Linked DNA regions of Arcticibacter tournemirensis. Each later gene encodes a partner of the first gene's protein in a complex. Links are inferred from orthologs where the notes say so. Each region holds a gene or a part of one and is shown on either strand. Other genes may lie near its edges.

The links.
Region 2: the proteins of pheS (region 1) and pheT are in contact, whole or in part, in a crystal structure (PDB 6P24), measured with the Escherichia coli proteins. The link is inferred for Arcticibacter tournemirensis from one-to-one orthologs.

The regions. Positions count from the first base shown.
Region 1 is NZ_VFPL01000001.1:1,128,435-1,143,778, reverse strand. Bases 5,166-7,927 are described here. They hold pheS (phenylalanine--tRNA ligase subunit alpha), read left to right. Parts: upstream 5,166-5,910; coding sequence 5,911-6,945; downstream 6,946-7,927. Other genes in these bases: BDE36_RS04760 (TetR/AcrR family transcriptional regulator), read left to right, coding at 7,351-7,927; BDE36_RS04765 (Rieske (2Fe-2S) protein), read left to right, coding at 6,942-7,349; BDE36_RS04775 (response regulator), read left to right, coding at 5,166-5,531. Outside these bases: BDE36_RS04810 (helix-turn-helix domain-containing protein), read left to right, coding at 1-255; BDE36_RS04805 (alpha/beta fold hydrolase), read left to right, coding at 410-1,231; BDE36_RS04800 (cupin domain-containing protein), read left to right, coding at 1,285-1,695; BDE36_RS04790 (START-like domain-containing protein), read left to right, coding at 2,002-2,382; BDE36_RS04785 (LptF/LptG family permease), read left to right, coding at 2,408-3,868; BDE36_RS04780 (response regulator), read left to right, coding at 4,049-4,699; BDE36_RS23555 (hypothetical protein), read left to right, coding at 4,805-5,122; more of BDE36_RS04775, read left to right, coding at 5,142-5,165; more of BDE36_RS04760, read left to right, coding at 7,928-7,929; 23S rRNA (uracil(1939)-C(5))-methyltransferase RlmD, read left to right, coding at 8,518-9,924; BDE36_RS04750 (hypothetical protein), read left to right, coding at 9,956-10,348; BDE36_RS04745 (phosphoribosyltransferase family protein), read left to right, coding at 10,350-10,859; BDE36_RS04740 (shikimate kinase), read right to left, coding at 10,847-11,359; BDE36_RS04735 (DinB family protein), read right to left, coding at 11,356-11,799; BDE36_RS04730 (BT_3928 family protein), read right to left, coding at 11,822-13,003; BDE36_RS04725 (DUF1599 domain-containing protein), read right to left, coding at 13,278-13,814; and 2 more genes.
Region 2 is NZ_VFPL01000001.1:4,949,016-4,964,627, forward strand. What follows is about bases 4,548-7,577. They hold pheT (phenylalanine--tRNA ligase subunit beta), read right to left. Parts: upstream 7,248-7,577; coding sequence 4,848-7,247; downstream 4,548-4,847. Other genes in these bases: BDE36_RS20675 (hypothetical protein), read right to left, coding at 4,548-4,776; radC (RadC family protein), read right to left, coding at 7,399-7,577. Outside these bases: BDE36_RS20655 (TonB-dependent receptor), read right to left, coding at 1-1,649; BDE36_RS20660 (Mpo1 family 2-hydroxy fatty acid dioxygenase), read right to left, coding at 1,790-2,305; rny (ribonuclease Y), read right to left, coding at 2,373-3,926; BDE36_RS20670 (cell division protein ZapA), read right to left, coding at 4,154-4,444; more of BDE36_RS20675, read right to left, coding at 4,468-4,547; more of radC, read right to left, coding at 7,578-8,097; BDE36_RS20690 (hypothetical protein), read left to right, coding at 8,295-9,494; rpsT (30S ribosomal protein S20), read right to left, coding at 9,948-10,202; BDE36_RS20700 (zinc dependent phospholipase C family protein), read left to right, coding at 10,414-11,373; BDE36_RS20705 (DedA family protein), read right to left, coding at 11,448-12,098; BDE36_RS20710 (DUF4397 domain-containing protein), read right to left, coding at 12,165-12,884; BDE36_RS20715 (DUF4397 domain-containing protein), read right to left, coding at 13,019-13,753; BDE36_RS20720 (DUF4397 domain-containing protein), read right to left, coding at 13,890-14,567; dnaN (DNA polymerase III subunit beta), read right to left, coding at 14,860-15,612.

The DNA.
Region 1 (15,344 bases):
GTTGCCGACTATGCCGAACTATTGTTTGTTACCCCCAAAAACCTAAGTAAGAAAATAGGATTGCTCAGTAAAAGCACTCCAAATGACATTATCAAAGACAGAATCATTCTGGAAAGCAAACGCCTGCTGGCTCATACAAATATGACCGTAAAGGAGATAGCCCATAGTCTGAATTATGAAGACGACGCCTATTTCATTCGTTTTTTTACAAAAAACACTGGCGTTTCTCCAGTGTCTTTCCGCAAGCAGTTCTAGCATAAAAAGCGGCGTGGATCTTCACAGATCACCCCTCATTTAAAAAAGGAGGCAAAAAGTACAATTCAAAGCGAAAGTCATCCATTGCCGGGCACTCAGAATACCAGCACCTTTGTAATATCAAATCATCGACAAACATTTAAAACTAAAAATCATGAACAAGTTAACAGTAAAAGATGGTACCGAAATTTATTTTAAAGATCTGGGCGCAGGACAACCTATTTTCTTTCATCACGGATGGCCGTTATCCTCCGACGATTGGGATGCACAAATGATGTTTTTCTTAGATAAAGGATTTCGGGTCATTGCTCATGACAGAAGAGGTCACGGAAGATCTACTCAAACTTATAAAGGCAACGATATGGATACGTATGCAGCTGATGTAGCGGAACTGGTTGAATTCCTGGATCTGAAAGATGTGATCCATATAGGCCATTCTACGGGTGGAGGCGAGGCCATAAGATATGCTGCTAAATATGGCAGAGGCCGCGTTGCCAAAGTAGTTTTGATAAGTGCCATTACGCCTTACATGATTCAGGACGAGAATAATCCTAAGGGTGTGCCATTGGCTGTATTCGATGACATTCGCCACAATACAAAACATAACAGACAACAATTCTATCATGATATCACCTTCCCGTTTTATGGATACAACCGTGAAGGTGCAGACGTAAAAAAAGGCATTCAGGACAACTGGTGGAGGCAAGGCATGATGGGCGGAATAAAAGCACAGTACGATTGCATCAAGGTGTTCTCAGAAACTGATTTCACCGAAGACCTGAAAAGCGTCGATTTCCCTGTACTTGTTCTGCACGGCGACGACGATCAGATAGTGCCTTATGAAACTACGGCGGTGAAAGCTGCTGAGCTTTTGAAAAACAGAAAACTGATTATATATCCCGGATTTTCGCACGGCATGCCCACTACCGAAGCTGATACCATCAACAAGGACACTCTGGAGTTTATCAATGCATAACCAGGAGCGTTATCCTCAACTAATTCATTTCATTCATCCTTTAAAAAACAATCATGAAAGCATATAAGAAAGTCCTGTCAGTCGCCTTTACTGTTTTTTGTTTATCGTCCTTTTTTTCGCCTGAAGCAGGTTTCGCACAACAAACAGGTGTGAAGCGGACAGACCTGCAAAAACACTACATTGAGGCTCCGGGATATGAAACAATTCAGGCACGCATAGACTTTGAGCCTGGTAAAGCGGTCGGCATGCATTCTCATCCCGGCGAAGAGGTTATTTATGTGCTGGAAGGTCTATTGGAGTACCAGATAGATGGAGAGAAGGCTGTTGTACTTAAAGCCGGTGACGTACTCTTTATTCCTGCCGGGAAAAATCATTCAGCAAAAAACGTCGGTAAGGTTAAAGCTGCAGAGCTTGCAACTTATATTGTAAAGAAAGATAAGCCACTTTTAGTATTTAAAAAATAAAAAAAGAAGCACCGCCTTTTTGGCTCTGAACAGTTGGCCTACAGAAAACAGGACCAGGATAAAAACAATAAAGCCTTGAACTTTCTAAATAGGTTCAAGGCTTCTTTATTGCTTTTTGTAGCGGGGAGCAGGATCGAACTGCCGACCTTAGGGTTATGAATCCTACGCTCTAACCATCTGAGCTACCCCGCCGGATTAAAGGTTTTTAATCCCCTTTGAAAATTGAGTTGCAAATATAGTTTAAAATACTTTTCTTTAGAAATTAAATCTAAAAAAACACTGCGATACGTTATATAACAATCACGAATGTCTGAGAAAAAGAAGTTTACACTAGAATACGAAGTTAATTCATCTCCTAAAATTTTGTTTGGTTTTTTAAACGAACCAAACGGACTATCGCAATGGTTCGCAGATGAGGTTTGGTATAAAGACCAGATATACACCTTTATCTGGGATGGAGAGGAACATAAAGCGAAACTTCTGACTGCCAAAGACAATAAGCTCGTACGATTTAAGTGGATTGACGACGAGCCCCAGTGTTATTTCGAAATGGAGATCCTTCAGGATGAGCTTACTAATGACGTAGCCCTCTCTATAACCGACTTCGCCCCCCAGGAGGCGCTCGAAGAAAGAAGACTTATCTGGGACAATCAAATTCAGTATTTAATCCGGGTATTAGGGGTATAAGCAGATAAATCCCTACTTTTGCGATGTGAAGAAAGTTCATCTGCTCATCATACAGGCATTTATCAGGCCTTTCATTGTGACCTTTTTCATCGTCATGTTTGTGTTGTTGATGTTATTTTTATTCAAATACATTGATGACCTGATAGGAAAAGGCTTTGAATGGTATGTCATCCTTCAGCTGCTGTGGTATGCTTCTGCCACAAACGTTGCTATGGCTCTGCCTTTAGCAATGCTCCTCTCCTCTATTATGACATTCGGGAACCTGGGTGAAAACTATGAGCTGGTAGCTATAAAATCGGCAGGGATTTCTCTTCAAAAAGCCATGATGCCCCTGGTAATCCTGGTATCAATATTAAGTGTTGGCGCGTTTATGTTTTCCGATTATATGCTCCCTGTTGCTAACCTCAAAATGGGTTCACTCCTCTATGACGTCAGAAACCAGAAAGCTGCATTTTTAATTGAGGAAGGCATATTCAACAACAGCATTCAGGGCTACTCCATCAGGGTGCAAAAGAAGGATCCCGACGGACGGACGCTTCACAACGTCTTGATCTATGATCAGCAAAGCTCAAACGGCAACATCTCAACGATCATGGCCAAAGAAGGCCTGATGTATAAGATTGATAACGATCAAACCCTCGTGCTGCTTCTCAAAGATGGGGTACGATACGAAGAAACACAGGGTGACAAAGGATATAACCCCCGGCAGCGTTTCCGCCGCTTCAGGTTTAAGCAGACTGAGCAAAAGTTCGATCTCTCAGGCTTTAAAATGCAGAGAACAGACGAAAACCTGTTTAAAACGAACTATGCCATGTTAAACCTCCGTCAGTTGAAGTACTATCGTGACTCTGCAATGACCCAGGCTGACAGTGCAACCAAAGCAATAATGGATTACCTGGCTCCCTCCTACAGAATATATGCCTACCGCGTGCCGGCGGTTCCCGGAGCTCCAAAGGTGCAGCCGAAGAAAATCCTTAATTACAAAAACCGGATATCAGAAATTATTCCCGAGAAAGACAAGACTTCGGCAATAAGCTATGCCGTAAGCGAGGCCCGTTCAATCGCCGAAACACTCAGCAGCCGAAGTGAAGAGTATAAATTATACCAGAAAAGCATAAGGCGGTATATCATCGAGTATAACCGGAAATTTACGCTATCGGTATCCTGCCTGATACTGTTTTCTATTGGAGCGCCTCTCGGTGCAATCATACGCAAAGGCGGTTTAGGCCTGCCTGTAGTTATGTCTATTATCTTTTTCCTTATTTATCATATTATCTCTACTATCGGCGAGAAATCGGCTAAAGAAGGTACTGTATCTCCGGTAGCTGGAATGTGGATCGCTATTGTAGTATTAGCGCCTCTGGGTGCATTTTTAACGTACAAAGCTACAAGCGACTCTGCTTTATTTGACATCGATTACTACAAGCAGATGCTGCAAAAGTTTATCGGCCGGTTTATAAAGAAAAAACCCGGACTTCCAAAATAGTGCTCTTTTCGCGGCATGGCAACATTTAATAGGTTATAAACTTTATCATACATTTCTGGTTCTATTAAGCGGGCTTGTTACTACAATACACGTATTAAAACCTGATTAAAACAGGTATTTATACTAGGTGCTATAAATTATTTAATCTTGGATATTTGAATTACAAAAACCCGGACACCTTTGATTAAGATACTATTAGCGGAAGACCATAATATTGTAAGAAACGGACTCAGGTCACTGTTAGAAAACCAATCTGACATACAAGTTATAGATGAGGTACCGAACGGAAAGGAAGCGCTTCAGAAAGTAATAAATGGTCTAAAACCCGATGTTGTTCTTGCAGATGTCAATATGCCTGAACTCGACGGAATTGGCCTAACCGAAAAACTACACGAAATTGCCCCCGCGATTAAAGTTCTCATACTCTCTATGCTCGAGCATGAGAACTACGTTTTGAAGGCGATGAGTTTCGGAGCGGCAGGATACCTTTTAAAAAGTTCATCTCAGCAGGAGCTCATCTTTGCCATTCATCATGTAATGGCTGGGAACCTCTATATCTGCTCAGAAATATCGTTAAAATTACTGGCAAGGATACCCCAGCATCCGCAAAACACAGAAGAAGATATAAGAGCAGCAGGCTCTCTTTCAAAAAGAGAAAAGGAAATCCTGGCCTTAATCGCAGAAGGCTACACCAATTCGGAGATCGCCGACATGCTTTTTACCAGCAGGCGCACAGTAGAAGGACACAGACAGAACCTTATTGAAAAAACCAGAGCCCGGAATACAGCGGCCTTAATCAGGTTTGCGATAAAAAACGGGATCATAAGTTAAAGCTGCTCGTATTTAGAGTATTAATATCCAACATATTAGGTATTAATACCTATAACATCTGGCGTTTTTTTTGTATATTTGAATCTACCCTATTGATACTATACTATGAAAACATTATTGAGACCCTACTTGCTCGATTTTCTAAAAAAGCAAGGATACAAGTACTTCCTTTCAAAGAAAGCTCCTGATCAGGTAAGTCATGCTTCAGGAAATATTGTTTTGATTCCCGTTGCTGAGAAGCCTGCAATTTTAAAACCATGCATCGGATTTGACGCATGCTTCCACATAAATGGCAAATCGGAAGGACTTGACTTCCGGTGGGAGGGAAATAATGTATGTGTGCTTTTAGACCGGGATGATATCCTGCTTCTTAAGAAATATTTGCTTAAACTTTTTTACCCTGATTCGAGAATTCAACATTAATAATAAATCTATTCAAAGAATGGCAAAAAAAGTCCTGGTTCTTGATGACGATGAAGCTGTGCTGGAAGTACTGGAGGCTGCACTCGAATATGCAAACTTCGATGTTAAAACTGCCGGTGAATCGAACGATATTTTTAAGGATATAGAAGAGTTTAATCCCGATGTAGTGTTAATTGATTATCTCCTGCGTGGCATAAACGGAGGAGAGCTCTGCCATCAGATCAAAACTAATTCTAAGACAGCTCAGCTCCCGGTGATCCTCATTTCGGCCTATCCCCGTGTTCTTTTATCCCTCGGCGACTATGGGTGTAATGCATTTATGGCAAAGCCATTTGATCTTTCCGACCTGGTCTCTCAAATTAACAACTGCATAACGGAAGAAAGATCCGATCACCTTCAAAATTCATAATTTACTTTTCTTAAGCTTTTCTCTCATCCGCGAAAATCCTCTCCGTTTGAAGCGCTCGGATACACATTGGAAACGGATCTCAACCGAATGAGGCTATCTTCGATGCACCTTTCCGCTCGCTCCGATGCTTCTCAGGTATTTATCGAAGAAGCACAAAACACGACACAGCATGGTCGCTAAGTGAGTGCTTACCACTCCGAACCCTTTCTGAAGCGGGTCCGAAGCGGTGCTATTCACTTCATCTGGCGTGCAGAGAATAGAATTAATAAGCATTTTTTCATATTTTTGCAACAAAACAGAGCATTCTGACCTTCAGTATAAGTATAAAATAAGAAGGCGCCAACCTGAAAAGACAGAATGTAAATAGGACTAAAGAATAATGCAGGATAAAATCAATCAGTATACCGCTGAGATCTCTGCCTTCGAACCCCGTTCGGCAGCAGAAACAGAAGCTTTCAGGATCAAGTTTTTAGGCACTAAAGGTATTATAAAAGACCTCTTCGACGAGTTTAAAGCAGTATCTCCCGAAGAAAAACGGGTACTGGGTAAGGTTTTGAATGACTTTAAAAAACTCGCAGAAGAGAAATACCAGATCGTTAAGGAGCAGTTTGAATCCGGCGACGCGGGCGCTGACCAGAATCTTGACCTTTCTTTACCGGGCGAAGGATTTGAGCTTGGCTCACGCCATCCCCTTTCTCTTGTGAGAAGAGAGATTGTTGAAATTTTCAAGAAGCTTGGATTTACAGTTGCCGAAGGCCCGGAAATTGAAGATGACTGGCATAATTTCTCGGCCCTTAACTTCCCCGAAGAACATCCGGCGAGAGACATGCAGGACACGTTCTTCATTAACAAAGATGCGGTAAACGGTGACATCGCTTTACGTACCCATACCTCGTCTGTACAGGTAAGGATGATGGAAAACGGCAAACCTCCTTTCCGAGCCATCATGCCGGGCAGGGTTTACCGCAATGAAGCAATATCTGCCAGGGCTCACTGTTTCTTTCACCAGGTAGAAGGTTTGTATGTTGATGAAAATGTTTCCTTTGCAGATCTGAAACAAACGCTTTTCTATTTTGTGCAGGAGATGTATGGCGAAGGCACAAAAGTGCGCTTCAGGCCCTCCTACTTCCCTTTTACAGAACCTTCTGCCGAAATGGATATTTCATGTACTATTTGCGGCGGTACGGGCTGCCCGATGTGCAAAGGCTCAGGCTGGGTAGAAATCCTGGGTTGCGGCATGGTAGACCCTAATGTGCTCGAAAACTGCGGTATCGACAGCCAGAAGTATACAGGTTTCGCGTTTGGAATGGGCATTGAGCGTATTACGAACTTAAAATATGAAATAAAAGACCTGAGATTGTTCTCCGAAAATGATGTACGTTTTCTAAAACAGTTTCAAAGTGAGGTAATATGAGGTTGAGGATAGTAATGATCATCAGTCTTTTCCTTCTGGTGTCCTGCGGCAAGGAGGATTCGGCTATTCCTGACGTTTATGTTAATTATCGGTTTACCGATATTGAGTATCAAAACGGGAGAAACGAAAACTTAATCTATTTTGTTTCGGGACACGGCGTGGCAGGTTTAATGATCTATAAGGTCTCTGACGGGAACTACGTTGCGTTCGACAGATGCAGTACCGTTAATCCTGAAAAGAGGTGTGCTGTTATTTCCGACGAATCAGCCTTTACCGTTACAGATCCGTGCAGCGGCGGTAAGTTTTCTATCCTCGACGGAGCTCCTGCAAAAGCGCCTGCTACCAGGGCATTAAAACAATACGATGTATCCTTCATATCGGGTTCTTATACTGTAATTAATTAAAATGGAAGTCGACAAAATAAGAGAGAGCATTGTACTGGCGGCAACGGAACTTTTCAGGAAATACGGGTATCATAAAACCAGCGTAAACGAAATAGCAAAAAGGGCGAAAATAGCAAAAGCTACCATCTATAAATATTTCGACAGCAAAGAGATCCTTCTCCATTTCATCCTCATGAAATACATCAGCACCAGCGTGGATGAAATGATCAGGAATTCGGACGGCGAAAACAATACCGAAGCTTACCTCAGTAAGCTGATCTTCAAAACCTGCCGCCTGACGTATACCATCTGCAATGAGTTCATCGGCTGGGATTTTATCCGCGAGTCGGCCAACTCACAGGGCTTCCTTAAACTACTTTCAGACGACTTAGAAAAATTACTGATCAGGTCCTTCAGGGAAACCAATATAATGAAAAATGATCAGCGTTATGCCGATAGTCTCCGTTTCCTCATAAAGGCGAGCAAAAGCATCGTTTTCTCGTATGCCTTTACATCGGTGAGTGATGCCGACGTAAGAAAAAATTTCGTCAGTTTTCAAAAAGAAATACTTCCATACCTCATAAAGGCTGCGCTGAAATAAAATAGTATCAGGTAGCAAGTATCAGGTAGCAAGATTTATGGATAAGCTCTAAAGGGATCCGTGGCAACTAAAAAAATAAAAACCATTTTAGTTTTTAGTCTGTTTTATTAGTATATTAGCAAGAAACAACCTAATTGCCATGAGTCGCGAGATACTAGAGTTCTCCAAAAGGATTGATGAGCAGTTTGATTTTGTTGGAAAGCCATTTACAGGATTGATCGAGTTTATTTTGCGCTTTTTTAACTAACATAATCCAATTGCCGCCTGCGCCTCTCCCTGGGAGGGGTCAATATACTTATGCGCTTTAAATAACCATTTCTAGTCTTTCCCCGCCTTTTATAATCGCCAGCCTACATGCTGTGCCTTCGTAAGGAGATATATTAGGATACTGTTCTGAATTTATCCCGGCCGGGTTCGGCGCGGGTATGGGATTTCTTCTACAGTTCTTCTAAAAAATCCAGTACCCAGACCGAAGCCAGGCAATACTCAGACAGAAGCCAGGAAGTTGCCAGTCCGAGCATGGTCAGGAAAAGGTGTTCAGCGTTTTCTGCTGCTGTTGATTGCAATAATTATCTTAATTTTGCCGCTATGAAGAAGATTCCTGCGGAAATAAAACATATTGCAAACGTTAAGGTCACAGATATTGCAGAGGAGGGCAAAGGCGTAGGTAAATTTGATGACCTGGTAATCTTCATTGAAAAAGCAATCCCGGGCGACGTTGTAGATATCGAGCTCCTGCGCAAGAAAAAAAGCTTCGCAGAAGCTAAAGTAAGCAAGCTTGTAGACCCTTCTGAATATCGTACTGAGCCCTTCTGCCCGCATTTTGGAATCTGCGGAGGATGCAAATGGCAGCACATGACCTACGATGGCCAACTGCAGTTTAAGCAGAAAAGCGTGACGGATGCATTAACAAGGATAGCAAAAATAGATACAACACATACAGAAGCTATTCTTCCATCCTTTGAAACAAGGTATTACCGCAATAAACTCGAATACACATTCTCTAACAAACGCTGGCTTACCAATGAGGATATTCTGAATAATGGTGACGCAGAGATGAATGCCCTCGGCTTCCATGTGCCGCTACGTTTCGATAAGATCCTGAATATTGAAACATGCTATCTTCAAACAGATCCTTCAAACGAGATCAGAAACAGTATCAGGGATTTTGCCCTTAGAAATAACATTTCGTTCTATGACCTCAGAAATCACGAAGGCGCTCTGAGAAACCTCATCATCCGTACCTCTACAACCGGCGAGCTAATGATCATAGTGGTTTTCGCCTATGCTACTCCCGATGAGGTGGAGAAAACGATGCTCTTTGTTCAGGAAAGATTTCCGCAAACCACTTCCCTTCTTTATATCCTGAATGAAAAAAAGAATGATACGATATTTGATCAGGATGTAAAAGTATTTTCAGGGAGGGATTATATTCTCGAAGAAATGGAGGGTCTTACTTTTAAAATAGGACCTAAATCCTTCTACCAGACTAATTCGTTACAAGCATACGAACTATACAGTGTTACAAGACAGTTTGCAGAGTTTAAAGGGGATGAACTGGTATACGACCTCTATACAGGAGCAGGCACTATTGCAAACTTCGTTGCCCGGCATGTAAAAGAAGTGATCGGAATTGAATACGTGCCTTCAGCTATTGAAGATGCGCGTATAAATTCGTCCCTTAACGGCATAAAAAATACCACCTTCTATGCAGGTGATATGAAAGACGTACTTTTACCCGACTTTGTGAACGGGCATGGTAAGCCTGATGTGATTATTACCGACCCTCCCCGCGCAGGGATGCATCCTGATGTAGTGCAAAGACTCCTTGAAATAGAAGCGCCGAAAATAGTGTATGTAAGCTGCAACGCAGCTACACAGGCAAGGGATATTGCTATACTGAAAGAGAAATACAAGGTATCAAGAATACGCCCCGTTGACATGTTTCCTCACACTCAGCATGTAGAAAATGTTGTTCTGATGGAACTCATTTAATAACTATAAAAACAGGCTTCAATACAGCAAAATGGATCTGAAGGATTTAATGAACCAGCCGGAAGATGGGCAGGAAGGCAAAAAAGAGAGTCCTCTTAAAAGTCTCGAAAAGGACCTTGAGCTTTACAGCGAATCGATTAGGGAAGTATCTACTGAAATTATGGTAGAAGGGCTTTCAGCATGGCCGATTTTCATAGCCCACCAGCATAAAGTCGACCTTGGAGAGCTCATTCTCGATAAAGATGAATTGAATACCAACTGGAGCATCCATGCCTCTACCCTGGAAGAATTTATCGAAAAGGGGATCATTCACCCCGAAAAGAAAGATCGTTTTATCAAACACTTCAAACGACCCGAAGATTTCATGTGTCTTTTTGTAATAGTGCCCGAAGGTGCTAACTTCGTATTTTATCCCTATAAATAAAATGAACCAGCCATTAGTCATATTAACCCCCGCGCAGATCCAACAGAAGATAACCCGTATCGCGTATCAGGTTTGGGAAGATAATATCAATGAACCTGAAATTATTATTGCAGGGATTATAGAATATGGGTTCGTCATTGCGGGTCGTCTTAAAGCGGAACTTGAAAAGATCTCGGATATTAAGATCACCCTCATAAAGATCTCGCTTGATAAAAACAGTACGCACCTGGAAGCCACTACTGATTCGCCAATCGACCAATGCCGAAATAAGGTGGTCATAGTTATTGACGATGTTATCAACACAGGCAGAACGCTTGCATATGGTATCGGACTTTTCCTGGAGATTCCGCTGAAAAAGTTACGAACTGTAGCGTTGGTTGAAAGGAGCCACAGAATATTCCCTGTATCTCCCGACTATGTTGGCACTATGCTTGCAACGATAACGAAAGAACATGTTGATGTTCTTCTGGACGACAATAACCGTGAGAAAGACGTTGTTTATCTGAGCTGATGAAGGGCTATGGCTGAGGCTAGCTTTTCGGCCGAAAGACTTATTCCTTCGGCTATAAGATGCGCCTGTTTATAGAACGGCTCGCGCTCCTTTAGCTTCTCAGCAATAAATTCTACCAATGCTGTTCCTTTATGATCTCTTAAGACAGGGCGTTCCTCGTCTGCTGTCTCCAACCTTTTGGCTAGCGCCGCGGGTGATAAAGAGATGTACACGGTAAACCCATTGGCATTCATCCAATCCATATTGTTGTAGTAACACGGAGCCCCTCCCCCCGTTGCAATGACCACATCGTCCGGAAAATCGCTTGTTTGAAGGACATCCCGTTCAGCCTTCCTGAACGCATCTTCCCCAAACTCCTTAAAATAGAGAGGAACGGTTTTGCCTGTAACTTCTTCAAACACTTTATCGAGGTCGGTGAAGGGGACTGACAACCTGGAAGCAAGCTTGCGTCCTAATGTTGTTTTACCGCAGCCCATAAAGCCCACAAGAAAAATCCTCATAACTCCCCCTGCCTTTTTAAGTGTATATAATCTGTTACTGGAGGCTTAATGCCGTGTACTCTGAACTGGGTAGCAACCTGCGCCCGGTGATAAGTAGAATGGTTCACCACGTGAAAAAGAATATCTTCAATAGCATCTGTAAATGCCTCTCCCTGCGAGTTTGAATAAGAAACTGTTGCAGAAAGATCTGCATACTCAAGCAGCTGATAAAAGTACCCCATATTCCGCTGCTGAATATCATCAAACTCGCTGACATCGAGTAAATCAAAGCGGTCGACATTGGTCTTCTCGCCCCTGATCCTGCAAGCCCAAATATACTGACTGTTTAAAATATGGCTGAACAGTCTTTCCGCTTCGGGCAGGCGGACGCCTGCTTTTTTGAAAGTACCGATCATTTTTTTGTCGGCAAGGTCGGTGTACTTCATCAACTCTTTAAGCATATTCGATTCTTAATTTGCCGCCCTATTGGTTGTGTCTGAAATATTGAGTTTCAAGTTCCTGATAAGATGGCAGCGAATGAAAATGCCATTTATCGATTACCTCACCATTCTTAAGCAAGAGCAAACCCGGGTTTGCTCTTACCATACTTTTTAGAGGAACCGCATCCGCATAAAAAGTTTCCATAATCAGGTTATGTTTTTTACTGAACTCTCCGGCCAGCTCTGCAGAAGCAGAGGTGAGCAGAACGGTGCGTATATTATAATTTTCGGCAGCATTAATGGTTATAGCATTCAGATCGCCGATTGCTTTCTCATTCGCCTTATTCAGATCGTAAGCCACGATAACCAGATTATAGTAAGGGTTCTCAATGATTTCGCTGGTGTAATCGGTTCCCTGGCTGTCCGAGATCCTGAGATCCTTGATTTTAGCCTGGTATCCCAGTTTAATCAGCTTATTCTCCGGTTCGCCCGTTATCTCCCAGTTTGCGTCTTTCCAGATCTCCGTTTTAAGATATTCCTTATCGGTCATCTTTTTCGTTTCGCCGGTCTTCTTATTTTTAAGCGTATAGTTGATCTCATAAACATCCTGTGGAGCCCCAGGTGGAACCCGCATATACGCCGGAAGGTTCGCGCCCTTATGATATGGAAGGAAGTCGATTACAGGAAGGAAATTATAGGTATAAATTCCTGATCCAAAAGAAAGCAGTACTACGATAAGCAACAGCACATTCATCGCTTGATCCCCGAAAACAGGATAGATTCTTTTCCTTTTAACGAAAACCACTAGGATGAATACCAATAGAATGAGATCCTTCCCGAAAGATTGCCATGGAGTAAGAGGAATAGCATCGCCAAAGCAACCGCATGTTTTTACTACATCAAACGCAGCCGACCAGAACGTTAGAAAAGTAAAAAAGATAATCAGCAAAAGAAGACCCCAGCTAATCTGCTTTGCTTTATATCCCAGCAGGAGCGCTGCTCCAAAGATCATCTCGAGAGCACATATAAAGATAGAAAGCTCTACAGAGTAATCATTAAGAAAGGTAGTATGAAACACCTCAAAATACTCCTGCAGTTTGTAGCCAAATCCAAGAGGGTCATTCGCTTTAATTAACCCTGAGAATATGAACAGTACGCCCACAAATATCCTCGAAAACCAAAGCAAATAATCGGGTCTTTTATTTAATCGCTGTAATGCTGTCATGATCTTTATTTATTTTGAAAAATCAGAAGTCGCGTCCCCGCAATTCCTGGTTTCTATGCTTTTCCCAATATGTACTTTATACTTTCAACCCACACTCAACTTTGAACTTTCAATACTCAACTCTCACCCTTAAACTTTGAACCTTCAACCCTAAACTTTCAACTTTCAACCCGCACTCAACTCTCAACCTTGAACCTTAAACTTTGAACCTTCAACTCTCAACCTTCAACCCTAAACTTTCAACTTTCAACCTTGAACCCACAACCCTCAACCCTCAACTCAACTTAATCAGCGCAAAAGCCGAATAATTCAGCATGTCCTGATAATTTGCTTTTATACCTTCGGAAGCCACAGTTTGGCCCTCGTTATCTTCAATCTGTTTTACGCGCAAAAGTTTCATTAGTATCAGATCGGTTAGCGAGCTGATACGCATATCGCGCCAAGCTTCACCATAATCGTGATTTTTAGCAAACATCAGATCTTTCGTCTCCTTCACAATGCCGTCGTAGAGGGCTTCGACCTGATCGGCAGGAATATCAGTGGGATGCGTCTCGTCCATTTCCATCTGCATCATGGCGATGATACAATAGTTGATAATTCCAATATATTCCGAAGTGATATCCTCCCCTACTTTTGATACTTTCTTTTCTTCAAGTGTACGGATCCTCTGCGCCTTAATAAAAATCTGGTCGGTAATAGAACTTAAACGAAGGATGCGCCATGCCGTTCCATAGTCTTTGGTCTTTCTGATAAAAAGATCTTTACATATTCTGATCACTGAATCGAATTCCTCTGAAGTATTATGTCCCAAAATATTTTGAATATTTGATTAAAAGATGAATAAACCGGTATTTTGTGTTTTATGTGCGATAAAAATACAGTTTTTCAGGAAAAGAAAACGATTAATGCGGGAGGCAGGCTATTAGATTTTTCGGAACCGAAAGTAATGGGAATACTGAATATCACTCCTGATTCATTTTATCAGGATAGCAGAACACAAACGGTAGCTGCCGCTTTAGTGAAGGCAGAAAAAATGCTTTCGGATGGAGCCGCCATTCTCGATATCGGAGCTTATTCTTCTCGCCCGGGGGCTTCTGATATCCCGCCCGGGGAAGAACAGGCGCGTTTGCTTCCTGTTATAAGGGCTATAAGAGGGCAATTCCCCGGGGCTGTACTGTCCATCGACACATTTCGTGCATCGGTAGCCGAGGCATCAATTGCTGAAGGAGCCGACATTATAAATGATATTTCGGGAGGAGAGCTCGACCCGTTAATGTTTGAAACAATAGGCCGGTTGCAGGTTCCGTACATTCTGATGCACATGAGGGGCACTCCGCTTACAATGGCTTCATTAACTCAATATGACGACATGTTTAAAGAAATAATGCAGTATTTCTCCAGCAAACTTGCCGTTCTTAATAGCCTCAATGTTCATGACATTATTCTCGACCCGGGTTTCGGATTTGCGAAAACGGCGGACCAGAACTTACGCTTGCTGAACAATCTGGAGCTTTTCAAAACAACCGGACTGCCCGTTTTGGCGGGTTTATCCCGTAAGAAAACAATCTGGCAAACACTAGGCGTCAGCAGCAACGAGGCTTTGAACGGCACTACCGTTTTAAATACCGTAGCCTTGATGAAAGGCGCAGACTTATTACGTGTTCACGATGTAAAAGAAGCAACAGAAGCCATTAAACTGGTATCATCTTTGAGGCGAAGTTCTGAAGACATCAGCCTATAAAGCCTCCTCTTCAGCTATTTTCTTTTACCCCGAACATAATACTAATTGTTTCGTACAAAAGAGAACCGCTCTAACACTGCAAACGTAATGGTTCATTCAGATATAACCGAAGCTAACAGGCTTAAGACATTACAGGAATACAACATATTAAACACTGAAGCTGAAGCTCAGTTTGATTCAATAACGCGCCTTATATCGTATATATGTAAAACTCCAATTGCTTTCATATCCTTTATGGAGGAGGATAGACAATGGATCAAGTCGGAAACAGGTCTTAACATGAAAGAGACTTCGCGGAGTTCGGCTTTCTGCAACTATACCATACAAAACGATACGCTGCTCGAAATTTCCGACCTCACTAAGGACAATCGTTTCTCTGACAATCCTTTTGTGACAAATAACCCGCATTTCAGGTTTTACGCCGGATCACCCATAACCACAGCTGGCGGTTACCACATTGGAACATTGTGTGTGATGGATTATGAACCCAGGTATCTTAGTGATCAGGAAAAAGATGCGTTGAAGATATTGTCGAACGAAGTGATGTCGCATCTGGAGGTGCGAAAAAAAAACGTGGAGTTGCAACAGATGCTTAACCAG
Region 2 (15,612 bases), 3.8 Mb from region 1 along the record:
CGTGCGCCGAAATTCCTATCGCGATATTGACCGCTATAACCAAACTTGAGTTTACTATTTTGCTTAAAGAGCGAAACAGGAACCGTAAAATTGGCTGCTCCGCCATAAATGTTTTCGTCAAGATTAGAATAGAAATCACCCAGAACAGTGGGAGATCCTACAAGTCCAACATTCAATTTGTAGGGACCGTCGGGCGAATCAGTTGAACTTTGGGTTGTTAGTCGTTTAAACCCAGGCTCCGCTCTCTTGGTACTGGCATAATTCAGATTCCAGTCTAGCTTAAGTTTAGAACCTAAAGCATGGTCGCCTAAGAGCTGGCTTGAAACCAATGATCTTTCAAGCAGGTAGTTAAAATTATTCTGCACGTAACTATCAATTTCAACTCCCGACCTTGACGTAAACTGTTGTTCGACCACCTTGTTATAGATATTCTTTAAGGCTAACTTATTAGTCCCCCACGAATACGCAAAGTTGGCCAGGGCGCCAATATTCGTATTATAATTATACAGGTTATCTGAATATTCAAAATTTAAACTTTGCCCCACGTATCCGTTCGTCTCCCCTTTTTGCAGACGTTCGTCGTACCGATACGATAAAGACAGAACCGCACCGAATTTACTGTTGTTCTTTAAAACTTTACTATCTCCGTAACTGAGCTGAAGGATAGGACTTGGGATTGAGGTGTATTTCTGAGGCCCCCAGTTATTTGAAAACTTACGCGCTTCCTGAATCTGTTGATCAAGCGGCATATTAGTGTACGTACTCTTTGAAGGGAATGAAGACGGCAAATCGCGTCCTTTATCATAAGAACCAAACAACGCTTTATTTTTATTGGTCGGGCCTATAAAGTCTTTAAATGTCGACTGTGTATTGTATGATGTACCAAGGCTCAGATTCAAGAACTTTGAATCTGGAAAATCTTTGGTAGAGATTTGCACAACACCTCCGGAAAAATCTCCTGGAAGATCGGCTGATGCGGATTTGTTAACAACTATCTTATCTATCAGATTAGAAGGAAGTATATCAAACGAAAAGGCTTTTTTATCAGGTTCCGTGTTTGGTAGCGTTGAATTATTGAGCATAGCCGAGTTGTATCTATCAGCCAAGCCCCTAACTACGATAAACTTATTTTCCTGAATACTTGCGCCACTCACTCTCCTTAGAACGTCAGATGTATTTCTGTCGGGCGATCTTCTTATCTGTTCGGCTGAGATACCGCTTGAGATACTGATGCTGTTTTTCTGTTGAGCATACAAAGCCCCCACGCTTTCCTGTCGTGCAGACGCTGTAATTACAACCTGTTGCAGTTGCTGGCCTCCTGCCTCGTCCATCACCAGATCCATAACAGAAACGGCTCCGGCCCGAACAGCTATGTCAGAAATCCTCTTTGTTTGATACCCAACGTATGAAAAAGTAAGCGTATAACGGCCTGCAGCCAAACCTCCTATATTGTATCTCCCTTCAACGTCGGTCGACACGCCCTTGTTTGCACCCTCTACTTTAACAGTTAGGCCGATCAGGGCTTCCCCTGTCTTTTTATCCGTTACTTTTCCTGCAATCCTGCCCGTCTGTTGCGCTGTAACGACGAAAACACTGAGAATAAATACGATAAGCAGTCCTGTAACTTTGAAAATGTAATTTTTTTTCACTTTTGTACTTTTTGTTCGCTACAAAAGTATTATCACAATGTTAGCAGGATGTTAGCTATTAATTAAGTATAGGTAAGCTGAATGTTAACTAAAGATTAACACGAGCGAGAGGCGTAAGATACGGTAAGTGTACGGCAGAGTTACAACTTAATACTGGTCTTTCTTAATAACGAATAAAACAGCCATACCGGACCGTTAACAAACGTTTTGAAACTGTAGGCAATGCCAGGACTACGGCCTTCGATCTTGTGCCCGTAAAATTGCATGCACCACGAAACGATACAAACAATGGCACAAACCTGCCACATTTCAGGCCAACCCTGTTGCATATGCAATTTCTCAAGTCCAACGATACAGGCCGAAAAAGCAAAGATCGCCAGGAGAATAGCATACGAGAGAACCTGGGAGATTCTATAATAGTAATACACCGCAATTGCTATTACAAAAGAGGCCCAATTAACAAAACCGTTGTAGCGGCCAAGGAAGTCGAGATGAGGAAAGGGAATTGACCATATGAGTCCCAGTACGGCAAAGGTTAGGAAAGGGATTGTAAAGTAATGAATGAGCTTATTTGCTTTATTCCGATGAAAACCGTTAAACTGGCTGGCAACTGCTTCAACAGGGCTTGGGTTAGAGCTTTTTGCGGGTTTATTCATCAGATAAGTTCGTCACAGCTTATTTTAAAAGGCCCCCTTCCTGAGGAAGAGGGCTTAAAGAGTATTTTTATTTTGCGTACGAAACAGACCTGGTTTCGCGGATAACCGTTACTTTGATCTGTCCCGGGTAGGTCATTTCTGTCTGGATACGATTAGAAATATCAGTTGCCAGAATTTCTGCCTGCGCATCACTCACACGCTCGCTTTCTACCACTACACGAAGCTCCCGACCAGCCTGTATGGCGAAGGTCTTTTCCACTCCAGGGTAAGAAAGTGCAAGCTCTTCCAGCTCTTTCAGCCGTTTGATATAGCTTTCAACAACCTCGCGCCTGGCACCTGGGCGTGCTCCTGAGATCGCATCGCAGGCCTGCACAACAGGCGACAGCATAGAAGTCATCTCAATTTCGTCGTGGTGGGCGCCGATTGCATTACATACTTCAGGATGTTCCTTATACTTCTCAGCCAGCTGCATCCCAAGGATCGCATGTGGTAACTCCGGATTATCATCAGGCACTTTACCAATATCATGAAGCAACCCTGCACGTTTTGCGAGCTTAACATTTAACCCCAGCTCTGAAGCCATCGTGGCACAGAAATTGGCAACTTCACGTGAGTGCTGCAAAAGATTCTGGCCATAGGAAGAGCGGTAACGCATACGGCCTATCATGCGGATCAGTTCCGGATGCAGGCCGTGAATGCCCAGATCTATAACGGTACGTTCACCAATCTCGACAATTTCATCCTCAATTTGCTTTTTCGTCTTAGCAACCACTTCTTCAATACGTGCAGGGTGGATACGCCCATCTGTTACCAAACGATGTAAAGCAAGTCGGGCTATCTCACGTCTTACAGGATCGAAGCCGGAAAGAATAATTGCTTCTGGGGTATCATCTACGATAATTTCAACTCCTGTAGCAGCTTCAAGCGCACGGATGTTACGTCCTTCGCGCCCAATCACCCGGCCCTTTATTTCGTCGTTTTCAATATTGAATATCGATACTGTATTTTCGATAGCAGCTTCAGTTGCAGTACGCTGAATAGTTTGTATAACTACTTTCTTTGCCTCTTTACTTGCTGTAAGCTTCGCCTCATCCACAATATCCTTGATCTGGATCATAGCCTTGCTGCGGGCTTCTTCTCTCAAAGTATCAACCAACTGGTTTTTCGCTTCTTCGGCAGAAAGGCCCGCTATGGTTTCGAGCTTACTGATGTGCTGTAATTTCAGCGCATCTACTTCTTCCTGTTTGATCCTGGTAATTTCAAGCTGCTTCTCAAGATTCTTCTTTAGGTTTTCAAGTTCCTGATCTTTGCGATTAGTATTTTCGAGGCGCTGGTTTATCGACTGTTCTTTCTGCTTGATCGAGTTCTCACGCTGGTTCAGGGTATTGTTTTTTGCTGTTACCTCCTGTTCGTGCTCAGCCTTCATCTGAAGGAACTTTTCTTTCGCTTCAAGAAGCTTGTTCTTTTTTAATATCTCAGCGTTATTCTCGGCTTCCTTTAAAATTTTCTTTACCTTATTCTGGGCAGCCAGCTCCTGATTCTTTAATAACTTCCGGAGCATAAACCGCCCAATCACCACTCCGGCAACCAATCCTAATAAAATGTACAGTATTATTTCCATATTTTTCCTCCACTTATAAAAAAACCGCAATTAATTTAAGCTCCATGTACTGTAAAACTTCTGCAAACAAGTTTAGAGTTTTAATCATAATCAAGTGGCATTGCCAGGTGATTTACATTTTCATTAACTCCTTTGATATAGAAGCGTTAAGTTTAATACAATAGTGAAACTCAAGAATTAACTGCGGTTAAGTCTTTTGGCTCTTAATTATATAAAGAACGAATATATTACTTAGAAAAGAATTCTGAAAGCAGCTGATCTAACTGATAAACTTTATCTGCTACTTCAGTTCCTTCTTCCGACATCTTCTTCTCTGCCCTTAATGTAGCGGTTGCATAATGTAATACACTCATTGATAGCAGATCCTGTTTATCTCTTACCGCATAATTGTCCTGATATTCTTTTATGCGATCGTTTATCAATTTAGCTGCCTTTCTTACAATTTCTTCCTCTTCCATGTTTACCTTTAAAGGATAAACGCGGTCAGCAATATTTATTTTAATGGAGATTTCTCCCATTTGAGCTTTGTTTCACGTCAGTACTACTTTTTCAGCAATACAATACACTTATCTATTTCCCGCACAAATTCGCTAATTTTTTGCTTTATGTCAAGCGTTTTTTCATTCGTATCAAATTTTGATACCGAAATGCTCTCCAGAGACCGTGCGAGCCTGAGCGCTTTAAGCTTTTCTTCAAGCTCTGCCGACTTACTCTTACCTGTATCCACTGCAACCTTCAGCGACTGGTTTTCAAGCTTTAACAGATCATTTTCTTCCTGCAACGCTTCACATAACTCAATCAATCTTTGTGTGCTTTCAAGTACACTATCTAATTGTCCGGTTAGCGACATCTGTGTTGTTTGTTATGAGTTGTGAGTTGTAAGCTGTTGGATAGAACCCTCAGCTTTCAATCTGCACCCGTTTACTTTCTTATTTCAGCTCCAAGTTCTTTACCGAAAATAAGGATTAATTTATTCATTACCGAATCTATTTGCTTATCGGTCAGTGTTTTTTCCTCATCCTGCAGCAGGAAGCTTACTGCATACGATTTCTTCCCTGCCGGAAGCTTATCGCCTTCGTATACATCAAATACACTCACTTCTCTGATCAGATTTTTTTCAGTTCGCAAAGCAAGCTGCTTCAGCTGATAAAATGAAACATCCTTGTCTAAAAGTAACGACAGATCTCGCTTTACAGAAGGGAATCTGGAGACCTCCTTATAAGTGATCTTGTTCTTTTTAATAGCCTTGAGTAATAGGTCCCAGTCAAAATCAGCGTAAAAAACATCCTTTTCAATATCTAGCTTCTTTAAAACCGATTTAGATACTGCACCGAAATAAACTAAAGGTTTCGCCCCTTTGCGGTATTGGCGCGCACTGGCGAAATGAGCAGACTCGAACGCTTCTTCTGTAAGCCCGGGAATATTGAGCCTTTTTATTACCGCATCCACCGCGGCCTTCAGATTATAAAACGAACTTGGCTCACTTAAATGATTCCATTGTGCTGTATGTTTCATTCCAGTGATAAATATTGCCAGCCTCTGGTTCTCGCTAAACCCGCTTTCAGTCTTTTCATATCTCCTGCCAAACTCGTACAGCCGAAGGTCAGCATTCTTACGGTTCTGATTATATGCTATTGCTTCCAAACCAGAATATAACAGGCTCTGCCGCATTGTATCCAGATCACTGCTTAAGGGATTCAATATCTGTACAGCTTTTTCCGGCACTTCGGTATATGTTGAGCTGGTAAGCGAATTTGACAAGATCTCAAAAAAACCATTTGAAGAAAGCATGTCTGCAATCTGATTTTGCACCGCTTCCCTGTCGGGTTTAACCGCATAATTCATCGATGCGCGAACCTGACAGGGAATAGCAATATTGTTATATCCATAAATCCGCAGGATCTCTTCAATCACATCGACTTCCCGGCTAACATCTACTTTATAGGCCGGAACCTCCAGCTCAAGGCCGTCAGCATTCTCTGAAATAACCGTGATTCCAAGAGCACGAACAATTTCTTTTACCGTTTCTTTAGCGATGGATTCGCCAATCAGTCTGTCGACGTTTTTATAAGTAACAGAAACCTTGAAAGAAGGAACGGGACTGGGGTAAATATCATTAATTTCAGAGGATATCTCTCCTCCAGCTACTTCCTTAATGAGTATTGCTGCTCTTTTAAGCGCATATACTGTGATATCCGGATCGGTACCACGTTCAAATCTGAAAGATGCATCGGTTTTCAATCCATGTCTTTTGGAGCTTTTCCTCACAGACACCGGATTAAAGCAGGCACTTTCAAGAAAAACATTCTTTGTATCAGCTTTTACTCCAGAATTAATCCCGCCGAAAACGCCGGCTATACACATTGGCTCTGATGCACTGCATATCATCAGGTCTTCCGCCGACAATTTACGTTCTGTTCCATCGAGAGTAACAAAAGGGGTACCCTCAGGGCAATTAGTTACTATTACTTTTCCGCCACTGATAACATCGGCATCAAAGGCATGGAGAGGCTGACCGAGCTCGTGCAGCACGTAATTCGTTATATCTACGACATTATTTACAGGCCTGAGACCTATCACCTGCAGCTTCTCCTTCAGCCATTCAGGGGAGTCTTTCACTTCAACGCCCGAGACACTTAATGATGAATAACGGATACAAGCCTTTTCGTTGCGTACTTCAACAGGGATAATAAGATCATTGCTGCCGACATTGAATGCCGACACATCCGGAAGAGACACCGATGTGCGCAGGAAAGCCGCCAGGTCTCTGGCTACGCCTAAATGCGACGCAGCGTCAGCCCTGTTAGGCGTAAGTCCTATTTCAAAAAGGAAATCATCCTTGATGTTGAAATACTCTTTTGCGGGCGCTCCTGTTACTGCATCCGCCGAAAGAACCATTATACCTTCATGTGATTTACCAAGACCTATTTCATCCTCGGCGCAAATCATTCCTTCAGAGACTTCCCCTCTTATTTTAGACTTGGTAATTTTAAAGGGTTCGCCTTCCAGCGGATAAACGGTTGTACCCACAGTCGCTACAACCACCTTTTGACCGGCTGCTACATTAGGGGCTCCACATACCACCTGGAGATCTTCACCCGATCCCACGTCCACCTTTGTCACCCGCAGTCTGTCGGCATTTGGATGCTGCCAGCATTCCCTGACATGGCCTATTATTAATCCGTCAAGCCCGCCTGGTATAGTCTGAACTTTCTCAAGGCTCTCTACTTCCAGACCGGTCCCTGTAAGAATCTCCGATATTTCTTCCGGATTTTTATCAGTATGAATAAACTGAGTAAGCCAGTTATATGATATCTTCATTGAATTTAACGTATACGAAGGGCAAAGATAGAAATAAGTATTAAGTAAAAGTATCAGGTTTTAGTATCAGGTAACAAGTAGCAGGTAGCAAGACGTCTTGCACAAGATACATTCATCTTGATACTTGATACTAAATACCTGATACTAAAACCTACATCATCCCCTCATCGGCAAAACTAAAAAAGGACTGGTTTGCAAAAATTAAATGATCGAGTACCGGCATGTCCAGCAGACTGCCTGCTTCGCAAAGCTTGCGCGTTAGATGTATGTCCGCTTGGCTGGGTTTTAGATTTCCGGAGGGATGATTGTGCGACAAAATCATTGATGCAGCATGATTTTCCAGGGCAGTCTGAAAGATGATCTTCGGATCTGCTATCGTACCCGACTGACCTCCTTTACTGATGAGATGCCTTGACAATACGTTGTTTGCCCGGCTCAGCAAAACTATCCAAAACTCTTCGTGGTTAAGATCGGCAAAGTAACGGCTCATCAGGGTAAAAACGTCTCTGCTTCCTGTAATCCGTTCCACCTTCTGCGACTCGGATTCCCGGCGCCGACGCCCCAGCTCGAGTGCGGCAATAATGGTAATCGCCTTCGCCTCCCCTATTCCCTTAAATTTCGATAGTTCATTTACTGATAATCTTCCCAGCTTGTCAAGGTCATTATCCAGCGAATGAAGAATTCGCCGGCTTAACTCTACTGCTGTTTCTTCCCTGTTACCCGATCCGATCAGGATCGCCGTCAACTCAGCGTCGGAAAGATTTCTTCTTCCCTGGGTGAGAAGCTTTTCCCGTGGTCTGTCTTCCTCGGCCCAGGATTTTATGGTGATTTTCTGGTTGTAGGTTTCCATAGCGAAATCTATAAAAAGAGCTCTGCTGAAAAGATGATCTTGATTACAAAATGAGCAAAAATTTCAATATAGATTCATTCTAAAATAAGTGATTGCTATCACAAATAATTATGAGCCATATGAAAACTAAACCTGACGCAGATCGTAGTAATCTATATTAAAACTATATATCTTTAATGTAACTTAAATATTAAGCCATGTGCAGGCTTTTCAAAAAAACCGGGATTGTTCTTCTACTTCTGACAACGATAAATGCGTTCGGTCAGCGCGGAAGCAGGTTGTTTTGCATAGATTTTTATGAAGGCACTATCAATCTTGAGCTAGATAGCTCCTTACTCATTGAAGTGCCGGCCAATCCATCAGAAGCTTCTGTTTTGTCATTTTACCGGAAAATAAAAACCAGCCGGTATCAACCTGTGATCGACACACTCCTTGCGTACAAACAAAAACTTCAGCTGAACGACTGGCTTTATTATCAGCTTATCCGTAAAACAGCTCAGCAGATAAGTCCAAAGGCAGCCAACTATACCAGGTATACGCTTTATAAATGGTTTCTGCTCGCCAAATCAGGTTATGATGCACGGCTTGCATTAACGCCCGATAAGATTATATTTTATGTTTATAATAATGAAGACATATCTGATATTCCTTTCTTTCAAGTAGATAACAAGAAATTCATGTGTCTGAATTATCACGATTATCCAAAAGCCGACCTTAATCAAACTCCTCCTATACCAATCACCCTTACTATCCAGGAGGCAAGGAATCCCTTCTCCTATAAAGTTACAAAAATGCCCGACTTCAAGCCCGAAAGCTATCTTAAGAAGGATATCGAGTTTAGTTACAAACAGAAGGTATATCACTTTAGTGTTAAACTAAATCCCGAGGTGGAATCTATCTTCAAAAATTACCCTGGTGTTGACTTCGAAGCTTACTTTAACATCCCCCTAAGCAAGGAAACTTACAGCTCTCTGATTCCATTGCTCAAAAAAAATGTAAGCGGAATGAACCAGAAAAAAGGAGTTGATTACTTAATGAAGTTTACGCGCTACGCTTTTCTCTATGAAGATGATGAAGAGAATTTCGGAAAAGAAAAACGGTTGTCGGCCGAAGAGACTTTATTTTCAAGACACAGCGACTGCGATGACCGGGCAGCCCTATTCTTCTATCTGGTTAAAGAGATCTATAACCTCCCGATGATCGCCATCTTGTATCCAACACATATTACAATGGCTGTTCAATTTGACAAGCCGGTTGGAAAACCTATCATTTATAAAGGGCGTAGGTACTCATTTTGCGAGCCCACACCTCAAAAAGAAAATCTGCAACTGGGGCAGATATCCTCAAAGCTCAGGAACACTCCTTATGAAATAGTGTATCAATACGAGCCACAATAAAGCAATCCGAAAAGCTGTGAACTACATAATATCAGTTCCTGCTACAATACCGGCTCCGACAATACGAGCAAAGTCCATAATTAGCACTGAACAATGAGCAACACATGAAAGGACTTGCATCATACCCTCTCCCAGCTGGGTTCGGCACGGGTATGAGATTTCTTCTACAGTTCTTCTAAAAATTCCTGTAGCTAGACCGAAGCCAGGCAATACCCAGACCGAACCCAAGTAGTTGCCACTACGAACATGGTCAGGAGAAGGTGTCTTATAATTCCATAAACATCGGATCGGGAATCCTCCATATAAGTTGTCGACTCGCTACAATCTCTTTTGCCAAAACCCTCAATAAACTTTCGGTTCCCGCTAGCTCATTATAAGCTTATCAAAAACGCATATAAACAAAAAGGGATACATATGTATCCCCTTTTCTATTCCTGAACAGAATATTATATCTTATTGTAAACCGTTAACAAACCTCGTCAACTTTGATTTATTATTGGAGGCTTTGTTCTTATGGATCACATTTTTCTTTGCAAGACGGTCAAGCATAGAAACTACTTTCAATAAAAGAGGAGATGCTTCTTCTTTAGAAGTAGTGCTACGTAATTGTTTAATTGCATTACGTGTAGTTTTTGCCTGGTAGCGGTTACGTAAGCGCTTAGCTGCATTAGACCTGATTCTCTTAATCGATGATTTATGATTTGCCATTTGTAAGCTTTTTGTCGTTCTTATTTTCGGACTGCAAATATAGGGCGATATATTTAAAAATCAAACACCTGCATGCTTTTTTAGTAAATTATTTCTCTGTATTCGATCTGTCCCGGTTAACAACTGATATCTGAAGTTTCCCTGAATAAATTATTTTACTATTATTGTCCAACCTTACAACATTGCTGGCGAACAGCAAGTTCATCTTAACATGCTCAAAAAAATTGGTTTAGCGGTAACTTTAGGAGGACTGGTTTTGGTCTGTTCGTCCTGGGGCTTTTTTGCACATAAACGTATTAGCCGTATGGCTGTCTTTACCTTACCGCCTGAAATGATCCACTTTTATAAAAACAACCTGACATTCATCACTGAACATTCTGTCGACCCCGACAAGAAACGTTATTCAGATCCTGCTGAGGGTACACGACATTTCCTCGACAGCGAACGATACGGAGCCAGTCCCTTTGATAGCATTCCAATGAAGTGGAAAGATGCAATTGCAAAGTACAGCGTTGATACGCTTAATCTCTATGGCACAGTCCCCTGGCAGATCGAGCGAACCTATTACGCACTGGTAAAGGCTTTTGAGCAACGCGACTCTATTCGCATCCTGAGACTATCGTCAAACATAAGCCATTATATCTCCGATGCCCATGTACCTCTTCATGCTACCTGGAATTACAATGGTCAGCTAACCAATCAAACTGGCATTCATGGTTTCTGGGAGAGTCGTCTTCCCGAACTGTTCTCAGATCATTATAATTTCTTTACAGGTAAAGCGCGATATATCGAAAATCCATTAAAAGAAGCATGGCAGATCTTAAAACAATCGCATCATTATAAAGACACGGTATTTATTATAGAAGCCGCCATCAGCAAGACGTTCCCTTCCGATAAAAAATACAGCTATTCGGAACGAAATGGAGTAGTTACCAGACAATATTCACGCGCTTATTCAAAGGCCTTCCATGATGCTCTAAATGGGATGGTAGAAGAACGGATGCGTTCTGCTATTCTCGAAACAGGATCCTACTGGTATTCTGCGTGGGTAGACGCCGGCCAGCCAAACTTAAATCAATTTAAATCGCATATCGACCCCGAAGAAAAAACAGGCGACAAAGACGATAAACTCTTTCGCAAGGGCAAAGTCCTTGGCAGGCCAGACCTGTGAGTTAAACGTGCAAGGTTGAGAGTTGAACGTATGTTCTCTAGCTTAAGGCTGTCGTCTGCCGATTGATCTTAGCTTTAAGCTTTTTCAGCTTTACTTCGCCCCCGGAATATTTCAATAACCGGCGGTACCAGCGAAAGAAGGATAATGGCAAAGATTACATAAGTGAAATTATCTTTTATAACCGGAAGTCCCCCAAAGAAATAGCCAATAAATAGAAATGAAGAAACCCACAGTATACCGCCTACTATATTATAAGATGCAAAACGACCATAACTCATCGTGCCCACCCCTGCAACGAAAGGTGCGAACGTACGTACGATCGGAACAAAACGAGCATATATAATAGTCTTTCCCCCATGCTTTAAATAAAATGCCTGGGTTTTCTCAAGATATTCCTTCTTCAGTAATTTGTACTTTCCGCTGAAAGCCTTAGGGCCTACATAATCACCAATATGGTAATTCGTCAAATCACCAAGAATGGCAGCAATAATCAGCAACAGGCACATTAAGAAGATATTTAGCTCGCTTTCTGGTTTGGCAATGATAGCGCCAGCTGCAAATAAGAGCGAGTCACCGGGAAGAAAAGGAGTTACAACAAATCCGGTTTCGGCAAAAATAACAAGGAACAGAATCAGATATGTCCATGTTTGATAGTCATTTACTATTTCGACAAGATGCTTATCGATATGTAAAACGAAGTCGATGAGTGTGCTAATAAATTCCAAAGCGTTGATTAAATTGTTGCAAAAATAACAATATAAGGCGGATTACATCTTTATTTGAAGGATTCCTTATCGTCTGTGTTCTTTATAAGATAGATTCAATTTGTTATTCTGAACGCCGTTCCACAAGTAAAATGTATAAATTCTGCGGGCTACTGCCTTAAAGTTCAGAGTTACAAGCGGTGTATTTCCGGCGGCAGGCTTGACTACGATTTGATGTGCGCTGGTGTCGATCATTGAATAATCACTCATCTTCAGGTATTCCTGGCCACTAAAAATACTTGCACTGTCTTTTATCCCTATATCGACGTTTCCGGCCGACGAGCTTAAGTTAACAAACCTCATCTTAGCGTGGTTTAATGAGTCGGGAGCAGATAAGTCATCCCCTACAAGCATCAATTGAGGAGAAGAAGAAGGCCCGGTAATAAAGCAACTATAATATCTCTCCGGATCCAGAGAAGCGCTTATCTGAGCAATGGGGGTAGTCGTACCATCGCCCGCAGAAACACCTGCAATCTGCCAGGTTCCCGAATAGATCTGATTATACACGCTGACGCTATCCAGGTCGACGGTACCTGTACGGAGCCTGTTATTATCAATTAAAAAATCTATACCGCTTGGCGATGGACTATACGAATTAAAAAACATAACGTATGATCTCTGCGGACGCGATTCGTCATCACCTTCAACGCAGGCTGAAAATAGGCTGACAACAGACAACAGTGTAACGAAGACGGCCAAACCGCTATTCAGTTTCAATGACCCGATTTTTAGCCACATGTATTTCATTGAGGTAAAATTATTAAAATACGCTGCAATAGTATAATTATTTCTTAGGCAGAATGCAGACGATTCCCTGGTGCTAAATAAAAAAAGAGGCATTATCATTAAAATGCCTCTTTTATTTACAGTTACACCAATTCTTATTTGGCAGCTTCGGTATGGTCTACCTTTCCGATACCCAGCGCCTTGGTACCAGTTCCGTTTTTAACTCCCCTTAGATACAGGGAATATGAACTTCCTTGTACGGGTGTAAAAGTATATGTTGCAAGAGGATTGGTGGTCGTACCTGTTTCATACACATTTACTTCAGTTGCGCCGGCGGTATATCCTTTAAACTCAGGATTAGGTTGACCTTCAGCACCGTGAAATTTCACATTCGTTAGCTTTTCAGTCGAGGTGCTGAATACAACGTCCACCGCTCCCGCGCTCTTACTTGCGTTAACAAAACGAATGGCAGCGTTACCGGCAGCAGGTGTAATCATCTTATCTTCCACAACAAAAGAAGAATCTCCTTTTCCTGCCACATAAACCGAATACGATTTGTCGCCCATAGGCACACGTCCTCCGGTTATTGCGGTGTTCGTATTTGAAGCATTAAAGAAGGCAATGGAAGCACCCTCTACCAAACCTTTATAATAAGACGAATTGTTTGAATAGGGGACAGCTGTTTGGGCAGCAGTACCATTATACCAGAAATACACTCCTTCCTGCGCATTAGGATCGGCATTAACAGCCAGAAGATCAGCATATTTAGGCACATAATCATCATCTTTACTCTTCAAGCAGGAGCTTAACAACACAGCAAATAAAAACAGCACAAAGCCCGTTGAAAGATATCCTTGAAATTTCTTAGGCAGGTAATTATCCAATCTCATAATCTTAGTTAAATGCGTTAAACATAAAATATCCTTACGTAACGTTGCAAAACAACGCTACAAAGGCTACGATAAAAAAAGCAAAAGCCCGGCCAAAGCAATTGACCGGGCTTCTGTATCACAATTATTACAAGTCTTAGTTATGTGAAATAACCTGTAAACTTACTTCGCTTGAACCTTTTAGTATTACGGTGTAAATCCTTCCGGCGTTCAACGCAGCGAAGTTCAGTGCAAGATTGCTGTTAGCTTGCCCTGCAGGATATACATTCAGTACTTGAGCTCCGGCCTCTACTTCGAAGAAATTAGAAACATCTCCGTACGCTACATTTGAGACCAATTTGTTGTTTGCAACAACCCCCAGGTCAACTTTACCTGCGGCAGAATTCAGGTGTACAAAGCGTATCTTCGCCTTACCTGAAGCTGGTGCACTAAGATCATCTTCCGTCGCGGTAATCTTCGCAGAGTTACCTGTTCCCGACAAAATAAAAGTATAATTTTTGTTATCCTTCAAATCAACATCTTCTGACGCATATACCTCGGAAGAACCGGTTGTTTTGAATTCTACGTCGCGGTCGTTACCCGAATTGGTGGTAGCGATATAACTCGATGCCTGATTCTCGGATACGGTTGTAACTTTAGTACCGTCTATGTAAAAGTCCTGTGAGCCTGAAGCTTCGGCAGAATTCACTACTTTTACATTCACCGACTTCCCATTTTCAATATCGTCATCATCGGAGCATGAACTGAATAATACGGTACCAAATACCGCCGCAATTAATGGAAGCTTTCTAAAAAGAGTCCTATTAGTTTTCATAGTTTTTGTAAATTAATTAATTAAACATTTTTCTAAATTATGCTACAACACAAATCGCTGCCTTTTTTTGCATAACACTACCCCTTATGCAAATCGCAGACCATATACCGAAAACAGATTTGGTTCAACACGCTGTATGCCTCCAAATGCGGACAAAAAAAATGGGCTATGCGAAAACATAGCCCATTTTTAGATTTTATACGTCTTAAAGTCAGAATATTACAAATATCCCAATTTTATAATCCAAATAGCTTAGGATTTTAGAAACTTGCTAATATAAATGTCTCCTATACTATGCATAAGTGTTCAGCATAACAGGCATCACCAGCATTAATACATCTTCTTTATCGTCGTTAGTTTGCGGAATAAGCAAGCCAGCACGGTTAGGGGTACTCATCTCTAGAGTTACTTCCTCTCCGCTCATGTTATTTAACATCTCAATAAGGAAGCGCGCATTAAACCCTATTTCCATATCCTCTCCTTCATACTGGCAGCTCAGGCGCTCATGGGCCTCGTTAGCAAAATCAATATCTTCCGAAGAAATATTCAGCTCACTTCCATTAATCTTCAGACGCACCTGATGAGTTGTCTTATTGGCAAAAATCACAACTCTCCGAAGCGACGCAAGGAACAATGCCCTGTCAATGGTCATCAGGTTAGTATTATTCTGAGGGATAACCGCTTCATAGTCCGGATAGCGTTCGTCGATCAGGCGGCAAATCAAATTGATGCTTCCAAAGCGGAAGAACGCGCTTGTTGTATTATATTCAACCGAGACATTAACATCATCAGCCGGAAGAGACGACTTTAACAACGTTAAAGCTTTCTTTGGCAAAATAAAAGAGGCCGATTGATCAGCCTTCGCATCCTTACGCCTGTAGCGAACCAGCTTATGGGCGTCTGTAGAAACGAATGTAAGGTGAGAGGGCGTTAGCTGGCAGTAAACTCCGGTCATAGCAGGACGTAATTCATCATTGCTCACTGCAAAGAGCGTCTTGTTGATCGCTTCCGACAGTACAGAAGCCGGAAGATTCACCGCTGAAGC